One region of the Mediterraneibacter sp. 210702-DFI.5.30 genome, then DNA from elsewhere that is predicted to be linked to it. Evidence: predicted binding sites of a transcription regulator. Region 1 holds the regulator's gene; each other region holds the start of a gene.
The links. Region 1 encodes Rex, which represses fermentation and respiration genes when NADH is low (regulators of the CRP and FNR family bind a similar motif). Its sites were predicted from a motif close to ATTGTTAANTANTTAACAAT; they were not measured.

Region 1 (3,231 bases):
TGACCAATGCGATTTTTCATCTGTTCCATATTATATGCAATTGCGTCCAGATTGATCCGGGCACATACTCTGTTATACTGTTTCATAATTTATCTGCACTCCTTTGCATTCTTCATTGCATCGGCCATGCCCTGAATTAGGTCTCTGGCTAATACGCTGTAACTTCCTTTGCTCTTTTTCGCTTCATCTCCACCACAGGCATGTAGGAAAACTCCCACAGTAGTGGCTTCAAATGGTGCCATATGCTGTGCAAGAAGTCCTGCAATCGTTCCGGCGAGAACGTCTCCGGAACCACCTTTTGCCATAGAGTTATTACCAGCGAGATTTACAAATCTCTGCCGATTTGTCTGTGCGACAACAGTACGACTGTCTTTTAACACACAGATTATGGATGATTTTGTATCCGGTCCGGATTGTTTTATGATCTGATCAAGTGCCTGGAAGCGATCTTCCATGATCGTATCAATACTCCATCCGGTCAGCCTTGACATTTCTTTCATATGTGGAGTTAAAATCACAGGTGCACAACATTGATTTAATAACTCTATATTCCTGCTCAGTAAATTAAGTCCATCGGCATCTATGACACATGGACAAGATACATTTTTCAATACATTTTTCAATATCTTTTCGGAAATCTGTCCCATTCCAAGTCCACAGCCAATACAAACCACATCAGCCCAGTCAAGAAGATGAGACAGTTGACTGTCATCATAAGAATCATAGCAGGATATGATTGCCTCCGGAAGAAGTTCCTGCAGTGCCAGACGGTTTTCACTTGCTGTATAAATCTGTACTAGACCGGCACCAACTGTATAGGCAGCACAGGCAGAAAGAAATGCAGCACCAGCCATCCCGGGACTTCCGGTGATCATAAGAACTTTTCCATAACTTCCCTTGTGCGAATTCATCATTCTCGAAGGAAGAAGTTTTTCAAGATCATTTTTGTCAAAGGTATAACAAACATCCAGGCGATTCGAAAAATATTTCGGATCAATTCCAATCGCAACCGGAATGCTCTCTCCTGCATACGACTTGCCAGGGAAAAGCTCACAGCCTAATTTTACACATGCCATACATACTGTAAGGTCGGCTCGAAATGCTGTCCCAAGAATCTTTCCTGTTGCAGCACAGATTCCGGATGGAATATCAACAGCAACTTTTTCTGCATCCTGAAGATTCATCCAGTCAATCACATCTTTATAATGTTCTGTGATTTCACGGCAGAGTCCAACACCAAATACAGCATCAATTATTACAGTATATTCTTCATCCGGGAATTCTGTGAATACAGAAATCCCCATATTTTCTACAATCTGTTTCTGACATCGACATTCTTCACTTAAAGAAGCTTCTTTCCCTGCAAATAGTACATCTGCATGCTTTCCCTGTTCGGTTAAGAGCCTTGCTACTGCAAATCCGTCGCCACCATTGTTGCCGCTTCCACAAACAATCAGACTTTTTTCTGTGGAAATATTTTTCTTATGCATTGTCTCGACAATCTGAAGTGCTGCACGTTCCATAAGTACAAGGGATGGAATCCCAATTTCATGAATTGTGTGTGCATCAGCTTCACTCATCTGCTTCCCATTTGGAAGATATCTCATGCTTATCGCCTGACCTTTCTAACATTATTAATTCCTTTTAACATGAACAGATGCTGCGAAACCTCCTTTTGTCAGTTGGTCCCACAGCATCCTTGCAGCTTTGCTAGATTCTATTCTTTATCCTGCTGACAAAGGTTGTAAGATAACTTCATCAGTGTGTCAGATAAATGTACGTTCTCAACGACCACATCCTTTGGAAGGGAAAGGTCTGTATGTGCAAAATTCCAAATTCCCTTCACACCGTTATCTACCAGAATATCAGCCACTTCAATTGCTTTTGATTTTGGAAGTGTCAGTGCAGCAATTTCAATGTCATTATTCTTAAGAAAATCTTCCAGTTCATCAACCATACGCACAGGAATCCCCCTGATCGTTACGCCTTCCAGTCGAGGATTCACATCGAAAAGACTTTTCAGAATAAATCCGCTTCTTTCGAAGGAAGCATAGTTTGCCAGTGCCTGTCCTAAATTACCGGCACCAATGATAATAAAATTATGACATCTATCCAATCCTAAGATCTTTCCAATCTCTGTATAAAGATATTTCACATTGTATCCGTACCCCTGCTGGCCGAATCCACCGAAATTATTCAGATCCTGACGTATCTGTGAAGCCGTTACATGCATCTTCTTACTCAAGTCACTGGATGAAATTCTCTCTACGCCAGCCTCCAGCAGATCTCCCAGATATCTGTAGTACCTCGGAAGTCTGGAAATGACTGCGCGTGATATCTTTCTTTGTTCCAATTTTTAGCCCTCCACTCTTAAACTACTCTTTATTATATAAAAGAGTTAAAGTTCTGTCAAACTTTTGTTTTGCAAAAACCTTTAAAATCCATATATTTTCCTTGTATTTTCGACATTTTTCTATATAATGATAATGTTAGAAGTCAAAAAACGAGGTGAAAATATATGATACTCGCATGTCACAATATAGAAAAAGCGTTTGGGGAACGCGAAATTGTACGAGACGGCTCCTTTCATATTGAAGATCGTGAGAAAGCTGCTCTTGTCGGTGTGAACGGCGCCGGGAAATCAACAATCCTTAAGATGATCATCGGAGAAGAACCTCTTGATGGTGGAGATGTTATTCTCGCGAAAGGAAAGACACTCGGTTATCTTGCGCAGCGTCAGGATTTAAAATCCGGAAATACCATTTATGAGGAAGTAAAAAGTGCAAAGGCGGATATTTTTGCAATGGAAGCTCAGATTCGTTCCATTGAACATGAACTGAAGCATCTGGAGGGTGAGGAATTGCAGAGCCGCCTGGAGACCTACAATCGTCTACAGTCTGAATTTGATGCAAGAAACGGTTATGCCTGTGAAAGTGAGATTACAGGTGTATTAAAGGGACTTGGGTTTACGGAAGACGATTTTAATAAACAGACAGATACACTTTCAGGAGGTCAGAAGACCCGTGTTTCTCTCGGAAAATTACTGCTTACAAGTCCGGATATCCTCCTGCTTGATGAGCCGACAAACCACCTGGATCTGAATTCCATTGCCTGGCTGGAAACATATCTGATCAATTATTCCGGAGCGGTATTTATCGTCTCCCATGACCGTTATTTCCTGAATCGTGTTGTCACAAAAGTTGTTGAGATTGACAATGCACAGGTTCGCAT
Region 2 (3,231 bases), on a different contig from region 1:
GGATGTGGATCATGGGGTGGAAACTCTGTATCAGAGAACGTAGGAGTAAAACATCTGCTTAACATCAAGACAGTTGCAGAGAGGAGAGAAAATATGCTGTGGTTCAGAACACCTGAGAAAGTTTACTTCAAGAAAGGTTCTATGCCGGTTGCACTGGATGAGCTTGGAACAGTAATGCATAAGAAGAAAGCATTTATCGTAACAGACTCCTTCCTTTACAAGAACGGATATGTAAAACCGATCGAAGATAAATTAGATGAAATGGGAATCCAGCATACATGCTTCTTCGAAGTAGCACCAGACCCGACACTTCAGTGTGCACGCAAGGGTGTTGACCAGATGAGACAGTTCGAGCCAGATACAATCATCGCTCTTGGTGGTGGATCTGCAATGGACGCAGGTAAGATCATGTGGATCATGTATGAGCATCCGGAAGCAAACTTCGAAGATATGGCTATGGACTTCATGGACATCCGTAAGAGAGTATTTACATTCCCTAAGATGGGAGAGAAAGCTTACTTCATAGCTATCCCAACATCTTCAGGAACAGGTTCTGAGGTAACACCATTCGCAATCATCACAGACGCTGACACAGGTGTTAAATGGCCAATCGCTGACTACGCTCTGCTTCCAAACATGGCAATCGTAGACGTAGACAACATGATGACACAGCCGAAGGGACTGACAAGTGCTTCAGGTATCGACGTTATGACACATGCAATCGAGGCATATGTATCTATCATGGCAACAGATTACACAGATGGTCTGGCTATGAAGGCTGTTAAGCTTGTATTCGAGAACCTTCCATCTGCATACGAGAACGGAGCAAACGATCCGAAGGCTCGTGAAGAGATGGCAAACGCTTCCTGTATGGCTGGTATGGCATTCGCAAATGCATTCCTTGGTGTTAACCACTCCATGGCTCATAAGCTTGGTGCTTTCCACCACCTGCCACACGGTGTTGCTAACGCAGTAATCCTTACAGAGGTTATGAGATACAATGCAGCAGAAGTTCCGACAAAGATGGGAACATTCTCACAGTATCAGTACCCACATGCACTTGCAAGATACGCAGAACTCGGACGCTTCGCAGGATGCACAGGTAAAGATGATAAAGAAGTATTTGAGAACTTCATCGCTAAACTTGAAGAACTCAAAGAGAAGATCGGAATCAAGAAGACAATCAAAGATTACGGCATTGATGAGAAGTACTTCCTTGACACACTTGATGAAATGTCAGAGCAGGCATTCAACGATCAGTGTACAGGAGCTAACCCAAGATACCCACTCATCCAGGAGATCAAAGATCTGTACCTGAAATGCTACTACGGAAAATAAATCGCATTGCATAAGCAGGCATATGACCGTTAGAATCTAAAATATACGAAGAGAGACAGAATGATGTTGAAAAGCATTGTTCTGTCTCTTTTTTACGTGAGCAACGAGCCAAAGTCTGTGCTTGCACAAGACCTTGGCGACTGCCGCGATAACTTGGAAAATACAGTTTTTGAGTTTTCCAAGTATACGTGAGCAACGAGCCAAAGCTATGATTGTTAATAAATAGACAATATATAAGAGACAAAAAATCTTGTTAAAAACTGCACAAACTTGCTCTAAAGGGGTTTTATTTCTAAAAATTGTGAGATATAATGACATCATCAAAACAAAGTAAGAGCCGTAAGGCAAAAGGAACAGCCCAGCAGAGCTGAGATAAAATAAGAGCAGACAAGAAGGGGCGTTCAAGATATAAGGAGGTCTATATTATGAAGTTAGAAGAAAAAAATCTCATCGTGAAACGTGCTTACAAATCAGTCTATAAATGTGATGATTGTATCGTGAAAGTTTTTAATGAAGGACATCCGAAGTCAGATGTATTTAATGAGGCTCTGAATACTGCAAGAGTAGAAGAGACAGGTCTGGACATTCCGAAGGTAAAAGAAGTAATTCAGATTGATGGAAAGTGGGCAATTGCTATTGAGTACAAAGCAGGTAAGACACTTGAGGACATGATGGAATCTGATATGAAGAATCTGGAAAAATATATGGAAGACTTTGTTGATCTCCAGTTACAGGTTCAGAGTAAGAAATCACCGCTTCTGAAAGGAATGAAAGATAAATTAGCTCGTCAGATCAATGGATTGAAAGATCTTGATGCGACTACACGTTATGAACTTCTGACAAGACTTGAGAGTATGCCAAAGCATAATAAAGTATGTCACGGAGACTTTAATCCGAGTAATGTGATCGTAGGAAAGAATGGAAAGATGACTGTGGTTGACTGGGCTCATGCAACACAGGGAAATGCAAGTGCAGATGCAGCAATGACATATTTGCTTTTCGCACTGAAAGATCAGAAAGTAGCAGATCTCTATCTGAAATTGTTCTGCAAGAAGAGCGATACAGCAATGCAGTATGTACAGCAGTGGCTTCCGATTGTGGCAGCAGCACAGTTATCTAAAGAAAATGAACTTGAAAAAGATTTTCTGATGAGATGGATTGATGTTGTTGATTATCAGTAGAAAATAGAGTTGTTTCTAAAAAAGAAGCGCTGGAAGATGAAAATGAAATCTTCCGGCGCTTCTTAATCTTCTTTTTATTATTTTACCAACTTGTAAAGAAAACGTTATCGCCAATTACAACACCGGTTCTGCTTGTCGATGGTGCGTACAGGAAGTAATAACAGTCGGCTACGGCAGCAAGACGAGCTCCGTTGATCGCATCCTGTGCAACCTGGATAGAAAGACTTCGTGGACCTTGCTTTAATACACGGTCTAAGGAACCTGTCCATACAGGAGCAAACTGTCCTTGGGCATAGATGACATCATGAATAGAATTCGGAAAGCGACTGCTATATACACGATTCATAATGACTGTAGCAACTGCAAGCATAGAGTCGTAATCATAGTGGGCCTCACATTGCAGGATTGCTGCAAGAAGTGTAAGGTCATCAGACGCAATGGCAGATCCGGAACTATTGGAGCCACCAGAAGAACTTGAACTTCCGGAGGATGAGGAACCTGAATTGCCGGAGTTCCCAGAGGAACTGGAAGTATTCGCTTTGTTCGCACTGGCAGCAGCCTCAGCTTTTGCAGCTGCTTCGGCTTTTGCAGCGGCTTCCGCCTGTTTCCTGGCTTCTTCTGCCTGACGAGCTGCCTCTTCTTCTTTGGCTTTCTGCAGTTTTGCATTCACTTCATTCAAATTAGTAGAAGTTGCAGCAGCTTTTGCCTGTAA
Region 3 (3,231 bases), on a different contig from region 1:
TTCTCCATTACTTCATCGTAATCAAGGTACTCGGAAGTAATTGGCTGGTAAGCCGGTCCTACCTGTACTTTGTTCTTCTCATCGATACCACCGTTGATAGCGTAAAGAAGACACTTAGCAAGGTTTGCACGAGCTCCGAAGAACTGCATCTCTTTACCTGTCTCTGTAGCAGATACACAGCAGCAGATGCTGTAGTCATCGCCCCATACCGGACGCATAACATCATCGTTCTCATACTGGATAGAACTTGTTGTTACAGAAATCAGGGAAGCGAACTTCTTGAAGTTCTCTGGCAGTCTTGAAGAATAAAGAACTGTCAGGTTCGGCTCTGGTGAAGGTCCCATGTTGTTCAGTGTGTGAAGGAAACGATAGTCGTTCTTTGTTACCATAGAACGTCCGTCCTGTCCAAGTCCACCAACCTCAAGTGTTGCCCATGTCGGGTCTCCTGAGAACAGCTGGTTGTAAGATGGGATTCTTGCGAACTTAACCATACGGAATTTCATTACCATGTGGTCGATGATCTCCTGAGCTTCCTTCTCTGTGATCTTTCCAGCCTTCAGGTCTCTCTCGATATAGATATCAAGGAATGTAGAGATACGTCCTACAGACATAGCTGCACCATTCTGAGTCTTGATTGCTGCAAGATATCCGAAGTACAGCCACTGAGCTGCTTCATGAGCATCCTTAGCCGGCTGTGAAATATCAAATCCGTAAGCTGCAGCCATTTCTTTCATTTCTTTCAGAGCTTTGATCTGATCTGCAAGCTCTTCACGAAGACGGAAATCCTCACCCTTCATGCCGTGTCTTGCATAACGCTCGAAGTCATACTGTTTTCTCTCGATCAGGAAGTCGATACCATACAGTGCAACACGACGGTAGTCACCTACGATACGTCCACGTCCGTATGTATCCGGAAGTCCTGTAATAATCTTGTTATGACGAGCTTTCTTCATCTCTGGTGTGTAGATGTCGAATACTCCCTGGTTGTGTGTTTTATGATATTTTGTGAAGATCTCATGCAGTTTCTCGCTTGGCTGATATCCGTATGTTGTACAAGCCTGCTCTGCCATCTTGATTCCACCATAAGGCATGAATGCTCTCTTCAGCGGTTTGTCTGTCTGCAAACCAACAATCTGCTCAAGATCTTTCATGCTCTCATCGATATATCCTGGGCCGTATGCTGTCAGACCGGAAACAACTTCTGTCTCCATGTCGAGAACTCCGCCCTTAGCTCTTTCTTCTTTCTGAAGTTCCTGCAGTCTTCCCCATAATTTGTCTGTTGCTTCTGTTGGTCCCTCAAGGAATGACTCATCACCTTCATATGGTGTGTAGTTCTCCTGGATGAAATCACGCACGTCTACAGAGTGTGTCCATTTTCTTCCCTTGAAGCCAGCCCACTGCTCAAAATTAGCCATTGAAAAATCCTCCTATATTCTTTCCTAAAATAGTTTTGTAATTGTTTTACGGGCATAGTATAACACCGTGTTAAATAAATGACAAGCGTAAAATCGAGAATAAATATCGGAAATCGCTTTGTATTCGATTTAGTACAAAATATACGAAAAAACGCCCATTTTACGGGGAATTGTACGAACTTTAGTACAGTAAAAATGTACTGTAAAAAGAACATTTTTCCCATGTGTACAGTCGGATTCATATGCAAATAAACGGCCTGATTTTCTTTCTGAAAAACCTCTAGGTACTTTTCCTCTATGATAACGTTTTCACTTTCTTTTTTCTCTATATTTTTGTCAATGGAGTTACGTTCTGTTTTTTGATATAATAGTGCATTAGCGTATCTATATTTAGTTTATGAAAGAGGAATATTATGGAAATCAGAAAGACAAAACCAGAAGAGCTTGAAGTACTTCTTAAGATGTATGAGCATGCACGGACATTCATGGCAACTCACGGAAATGCTTCTCAGTGGGAAAACACTTATCCTTCTCCACAGTTGATTCTGGATGACATCACTGAGGGGAACAGTTATGTCTGCACAGAACAGGACCAGATAGTTGCTACTTTCTATTATAAAGAAGGGGCTGATCCGACTTACATGCGCATCTACGAAGGTGAATGGATCAACGACTCCCGTTACGGGGTTGTTCACCGCATCACTTCCACCGGAAATGTAAAAGGTGCTGCGTCCTTCTGCCTGAACTGGGCCTTGGAACAATGCGGCAACATCCGTATTGATACACACCGGGACAATATCGTAATGCAGCATCTGTTAGATAAGAATGGATTCAAATATTGCGGAATCGTATATGTTGAGGATGGAACAGAACGAATTGCTTATCAGAAAGTGGTTTAATAATACCAAAATCCATAAAGCAAGGAGCAGAGACATTTGATTTTAATGTCTCTGCTCCTTGTTGCTATATGTCTCACAGAATCTTGCTGCGAAGGACGGTTCTTCTCCACCTGCATAGAGATGTGAGATATCTCCTACTTTCAATCCTCGGAAATATGCCGTTCCCTGTTCTCTCTCTTCTGTTACTACTTCTGTCACAGAAGTCGGTGCAAGAGCCAGACTATGCCAAAGCACGAATGGTGATACATTCCATAAATGGGACAACAGCACGCAGCTGATTCCGAAATGGCAGAAAAATGTCACTGTCTCATCACTTTCTTTCTCCACACGATAATGCGCCCCTTCTCTTACATATCCATGCTCTGCGAGAAAGCGATCAAATTCTTCAATCACATGATCGTATACTTCTACAAGATCAGAATTTTTCGCCACTTCTGTTTCACGCCATGCATTTTTATCCATATAAGCTTCATGTTCTGTCCAATACCCCGGAACCATATCCCATGCAATTCTAGGCAGGAAATGCTCACCTTCTTTTTTCACATCGGGATATGCTTTTTCAAGTTCCGGATTTTTATTCAAATCAACCTGCGCCGGGAACTCTTGCAGCCAATCCAATATTTCTGCTGTTTTCCCAGTTACCTCAAGACATGGAGCCGCCGTATCCTTCGCTCTTCCAAGTGGAGACTTATAGCATTCCCCCATATTCATAGATGCTGCACGTTTTGCAAGCAGTGCCGCTTCACGTCTTCCTTTTTCTGTTAATGTGTCATTTACATAATCCGGATCTCCGTGACGGATCAATAAAATTCTCATCGTGCTTCTCCTTTGTAATCAATTATTTTCTCCAACCATTCCTCTGCCAGTTTGGGCCAGATCTGTACTTCTTTCAGAGTCTTTCGGATTTCTTCTTTCTG
Region 4 (3,231 bases), on a different contig from region 1:
CTTCCATTCTTGGGCGAAATGATGACGGAACCCCTCTAAGCCAACCACCGCTTCTGCGAAGCCTTGCATTCGACTCGATCCTTGGAAATGTAAAACTGATCGCTGAAGCATGGGATGCCGGCGGACTTTATCAGGTCGGTTCTTTCCCTTCCTGGAAGCGCTGGGCTGAATGGAATGGGCGCTACCGTGATGATATGCGCCGCTTTTTAAAAGGAGATGACTTCCTTGCCCAGACTGCTGCAGCAAGAATCACAGGTTCTCCTGATCTGTACGATCCTGCTTACCGAGGTGGAAATGCTTCCATCAACTTTCTCACCTGTCATGATGGATTCACGCTTTATGATCTGTACAGTTATAACCAGAAGCATAATGAAGCCAACGGTTGGGGGAACACTGACGGAGCTGACGACAATAACAGCTGGAACTGTGGCGTAGAAGGCGAAACAGATGATCCTGCCATTCTGGCACTTCGTAAACGACTGATGAAAAATGCCTGTGCCATTCTGCTTTGCAGCCGCGGAACTCCAATGTTCCTCTCCGGTGATGAATTCGCAGACACACGTTATGGAAATAATAACCCTTATTGCCAGGATAACCTGATCTCCTGGCTGGACTGGAGTCTCCTCAAAAAAAATAAGGATCTGTTCGATTTCTTTCAATATATGATCCAGTTCCGCAAAGATCACCCTGTCATCCGTAAGGATCTCGAGCCAAGCTATCTTGGTGTTCCGGCAATGAGCATGCATGGGCTCACTCCGGATGAGACAAATTTCTCCGGTGACAGCCATGTTGTCTGTGTACGATTCGCAGGTTATGATGAAGCAATACAAGAAGAAGATCTTGTTTATCTGGCTGTAAATTCCGGATGGTTTCCGGTCACACTCACTCTGCCGGAACTTCCTGAACATTACAAATGGAAAGTTGCGGTCAACACCGGCGATCCTAAATGTCAGTTTTTTCACAAAAATTCAATGCCTACGGTAGAATCTAAAATATTTTTAGGTGAACGCTCTGTTATCATTTTCGTTGCTACCGCTATATAAATTAATTTTTTTAGCTATTTCTCAATATTTTTTAGAATATTTTTGTTTATTTTTGACAAGCTTGTTGTTTGTATAATAAATAACAAGCTTGTCATTTTTAAAACTTTTCTTGATAATTTTCAGATTTATTTGTAGAATATTACCAAATGAAACTTTACTGGTTTGAAGATAGGTTTTTTCAAATACATTTCCTAATTTTAAAATCAGTCAGTAATGAACGTTATGGTAAAAGGAGAGGTTTAAAATGAGTAGACTTGAAATCCCAGGTCCAGACAAAGGCCAGCTCGTCGTTGAAGAGCTGTACAAAGATCTGGAACGCAGAATTGAATCCAGCCCTCCGGGATTATGTCCGGTTGACATGACTCGTGCATTCATCGAGATGTGTCAGACACAATCCTGCGGAAAATGTACCCCGTGCCGCGTTGGGCTGTGGCAGTTGAAGAACCTTCTGACAGATGTTATGAACGGTACTGCTACAATGGAGACACTTGATCTGATTGACACATTGTCTGAATCCATTCGCGAAGGATCTGACTGTCCGATCGGATATGAAGCCGGTGCCATGGTACATAAGAGCTTAAGAGACTGTCGCGAAGATTATGAAGAACATGTCCGTCAGGGACGCTGTACCTGCCACTATACACAGCCTGTACCTTGCGTTTCTCTCTGTCCTGCACATGTTGATATCCCTGGATATATCGCGCTGACCGGAGAGGGCCGTTACGCTGACGCAATCCGTCTGATCCGTAAGGATAATCCGTTCCCGACAACCTGCGGTTTTATTTGTGAGCATCCTTGTGAGGCCCGCTGCCGTAGAAATATCGTAGATGATGCCATCAATATCCGTGGACTGAAACGTATGGCCGCTGATTATGCAGGCAAGGTTCCACCACCGGAATGCGCACCTTCCACCGGAAAGCGTATCGCTGTCGTAGGCGGTGGACCTGGTGGACTCAGTGCTGCTTACTACCTGCAGTTGATGGGACATCAGACAACCGTGTTCGAGATGCTTCCAAAGCTCGGCGGAATGCTCCGCTATGGAATCCCGAACTACAGACTTCCAAAAGATCGTCTTGACGAAGATATTCAGGCAATCCTTGAGACAGGAGTTCAGGTAGAATTTGGAAAACGTATTGGTAAAGATATCACAATTCAGAGTCTCCGCCAGGAATATGATGCTGTTCTTATTTCCATCGGTGCAAGCACTGATAAGAAGCTTGGTATCGAAGGCGAACAGGCAGAAGGCGTGATCTCTGCTGTGTCCTTCCTTCGTGATGTTGGAGAAGACAAGAGCCCTGATCTTACCGGACAGGAAGTTGCTGTCATCGGTGGCGGTAACGTTTCCATGGACGCCGTCCGCACAGCAAAACGTCTCGGTGCGAAAAAAGTAAGTATCGTTTACAGACGCCGTACTGCAGATATGACTGCTCTTCCGGCTGAGATCGAAGGTGCAGTTGCAGAGGGGATTGAAGTACTCACACTGAAAGCACCATCCAGAATCGAGACTGATGAGAATGGACACGTTTCAGGTATCTACGTCACACCACAGATGATCAGCAAGATCAAAGATGGGCGTGCAAGTGTCTGTCCGACAGGTGAAGAAGATTTCCTTATCCCTTGTCAGACACTCATCGTTGCAATCGGACAGGATATCGAATCCGAACACTTCGCAGAAGCCGGTGTTCCGGTTTCCCGCGGTAAGATCATGACAGAGCGTTATGGCGGTTTCGACAACATCCCTGGCGTATTCGCCGGTGGAGACTGTGCATCCGGTCCTGCTTCCGTAATCAAGGCAATTGCCGCTGCAAAGGTTGTTGCTGCCAATATCGATGAATATCTTGGTTTCCACCATATCATCAGCTGTGATGTTGAGATTCCGGAACCTCGCTTAAGCGACCGCGAACCTTGCGGAAGAGTTGAACTGACAGAACGCGAAGCATGCAGCCGTGTCTGTGACTTTGAAGGCGTTGAAAACTGTATGACAGAAGCCGAAGCAAAACAGGAATCCCACAGATGCCTGCGCTGCGATCATTTCGGTTATGGTATTTTCAAAGGAGGGCGGAAAGAAAAATGGTAAATGTTACAATTGATAATCAGAAAATATCCGTACCTTCCGGAACTACTATCATGGAAGCTGCGGCAAAGCTTGGAACTCCGATTCCGAAATTATGTTATTTGAAAGATATCA

Region 2: LI126_RS02855 (aminoglycoside phosphotransferase family protein) is a predicted target of Rex. The motif match lies at 1,550-1,569, and genes of this name have one in related genera.
Region 3: pflB (formate C-acetyltransferase) is a predicted target of Rex. The motif match lies at 1,482-1,501, and genes of this name have one in related genera.
Region 4: LI126_RS06335 (NAD(P)-binding protein) is a predicted target of Rex. The motif match lies at 1,111-1,130, and genes of this name have one in related genera.

The regions. Positions count from the first base shown of each region.
Region 1 covers NZ_JAJCME010000006.1:192,506-195,736, forward strand. The annotation lists gene alr (alanine racemase) at 1-86, opposite strand, end outside; gene LI126_RS08615 (NAD(P)H-hydrate dehydratase) at 90-1,607, opposite strand; gene LI126_RS08620 (redox-sensing transcriptional repressor Rex) at 1,718-2,353, opposite strand; gene abc-f (ribosomal protection-like ABC-F family protein) at 2,519-3,231, shown strand, end outside.
Region 2 covers NZ_JAJCME010000002.1:190,379-193,609, reverse strand. The annotation lists gene adhE (bifunctional acetaldehyde-CoA/alcohol dehydrogenase) at 1-1,338, shown strand, start outside; gene LI126_RS02855 (aminoglycoside phosphotransferase family protein) at 1,764-2,519, shown strand; gene LI126_RS02850 (cell wall hydrolase) at 2,602-3,231, opposite strand, start outside.
Region 3 covers NZ_JAJCME010000004.1:233,470-236,700, forward strand. The annotation lists gene pflB (formate C-acetyltransferase) at 1-1,415, opposite strand, end outside; gene LI126_RS06310 (GNAT family N-acetyltransferase) at 1,829-2,314, shown strand; gene LI126_RS06315 (histidine phosphatase family protein) at 2,357-3,130, opposite strand; gene LI126_RS06320 (alpha/beta hydrolase) at 3,127-3,231, opposite strand, start outside.
Region 4 covers NZ_JAJCME010000004.1:239,894-243,124, forward strand. The annotation lists gene glgX (glycogen debranching protein GlgX) at 1-1,043, shown strand, start outside; gene LI126_RS06335 (NAD(P)-binding protein) at 1,288-3,120, shown strand; gene LI126_RS06340 ([FeFe] hydrogenase, group A) at 3,114-3,231, shown strand, end outside.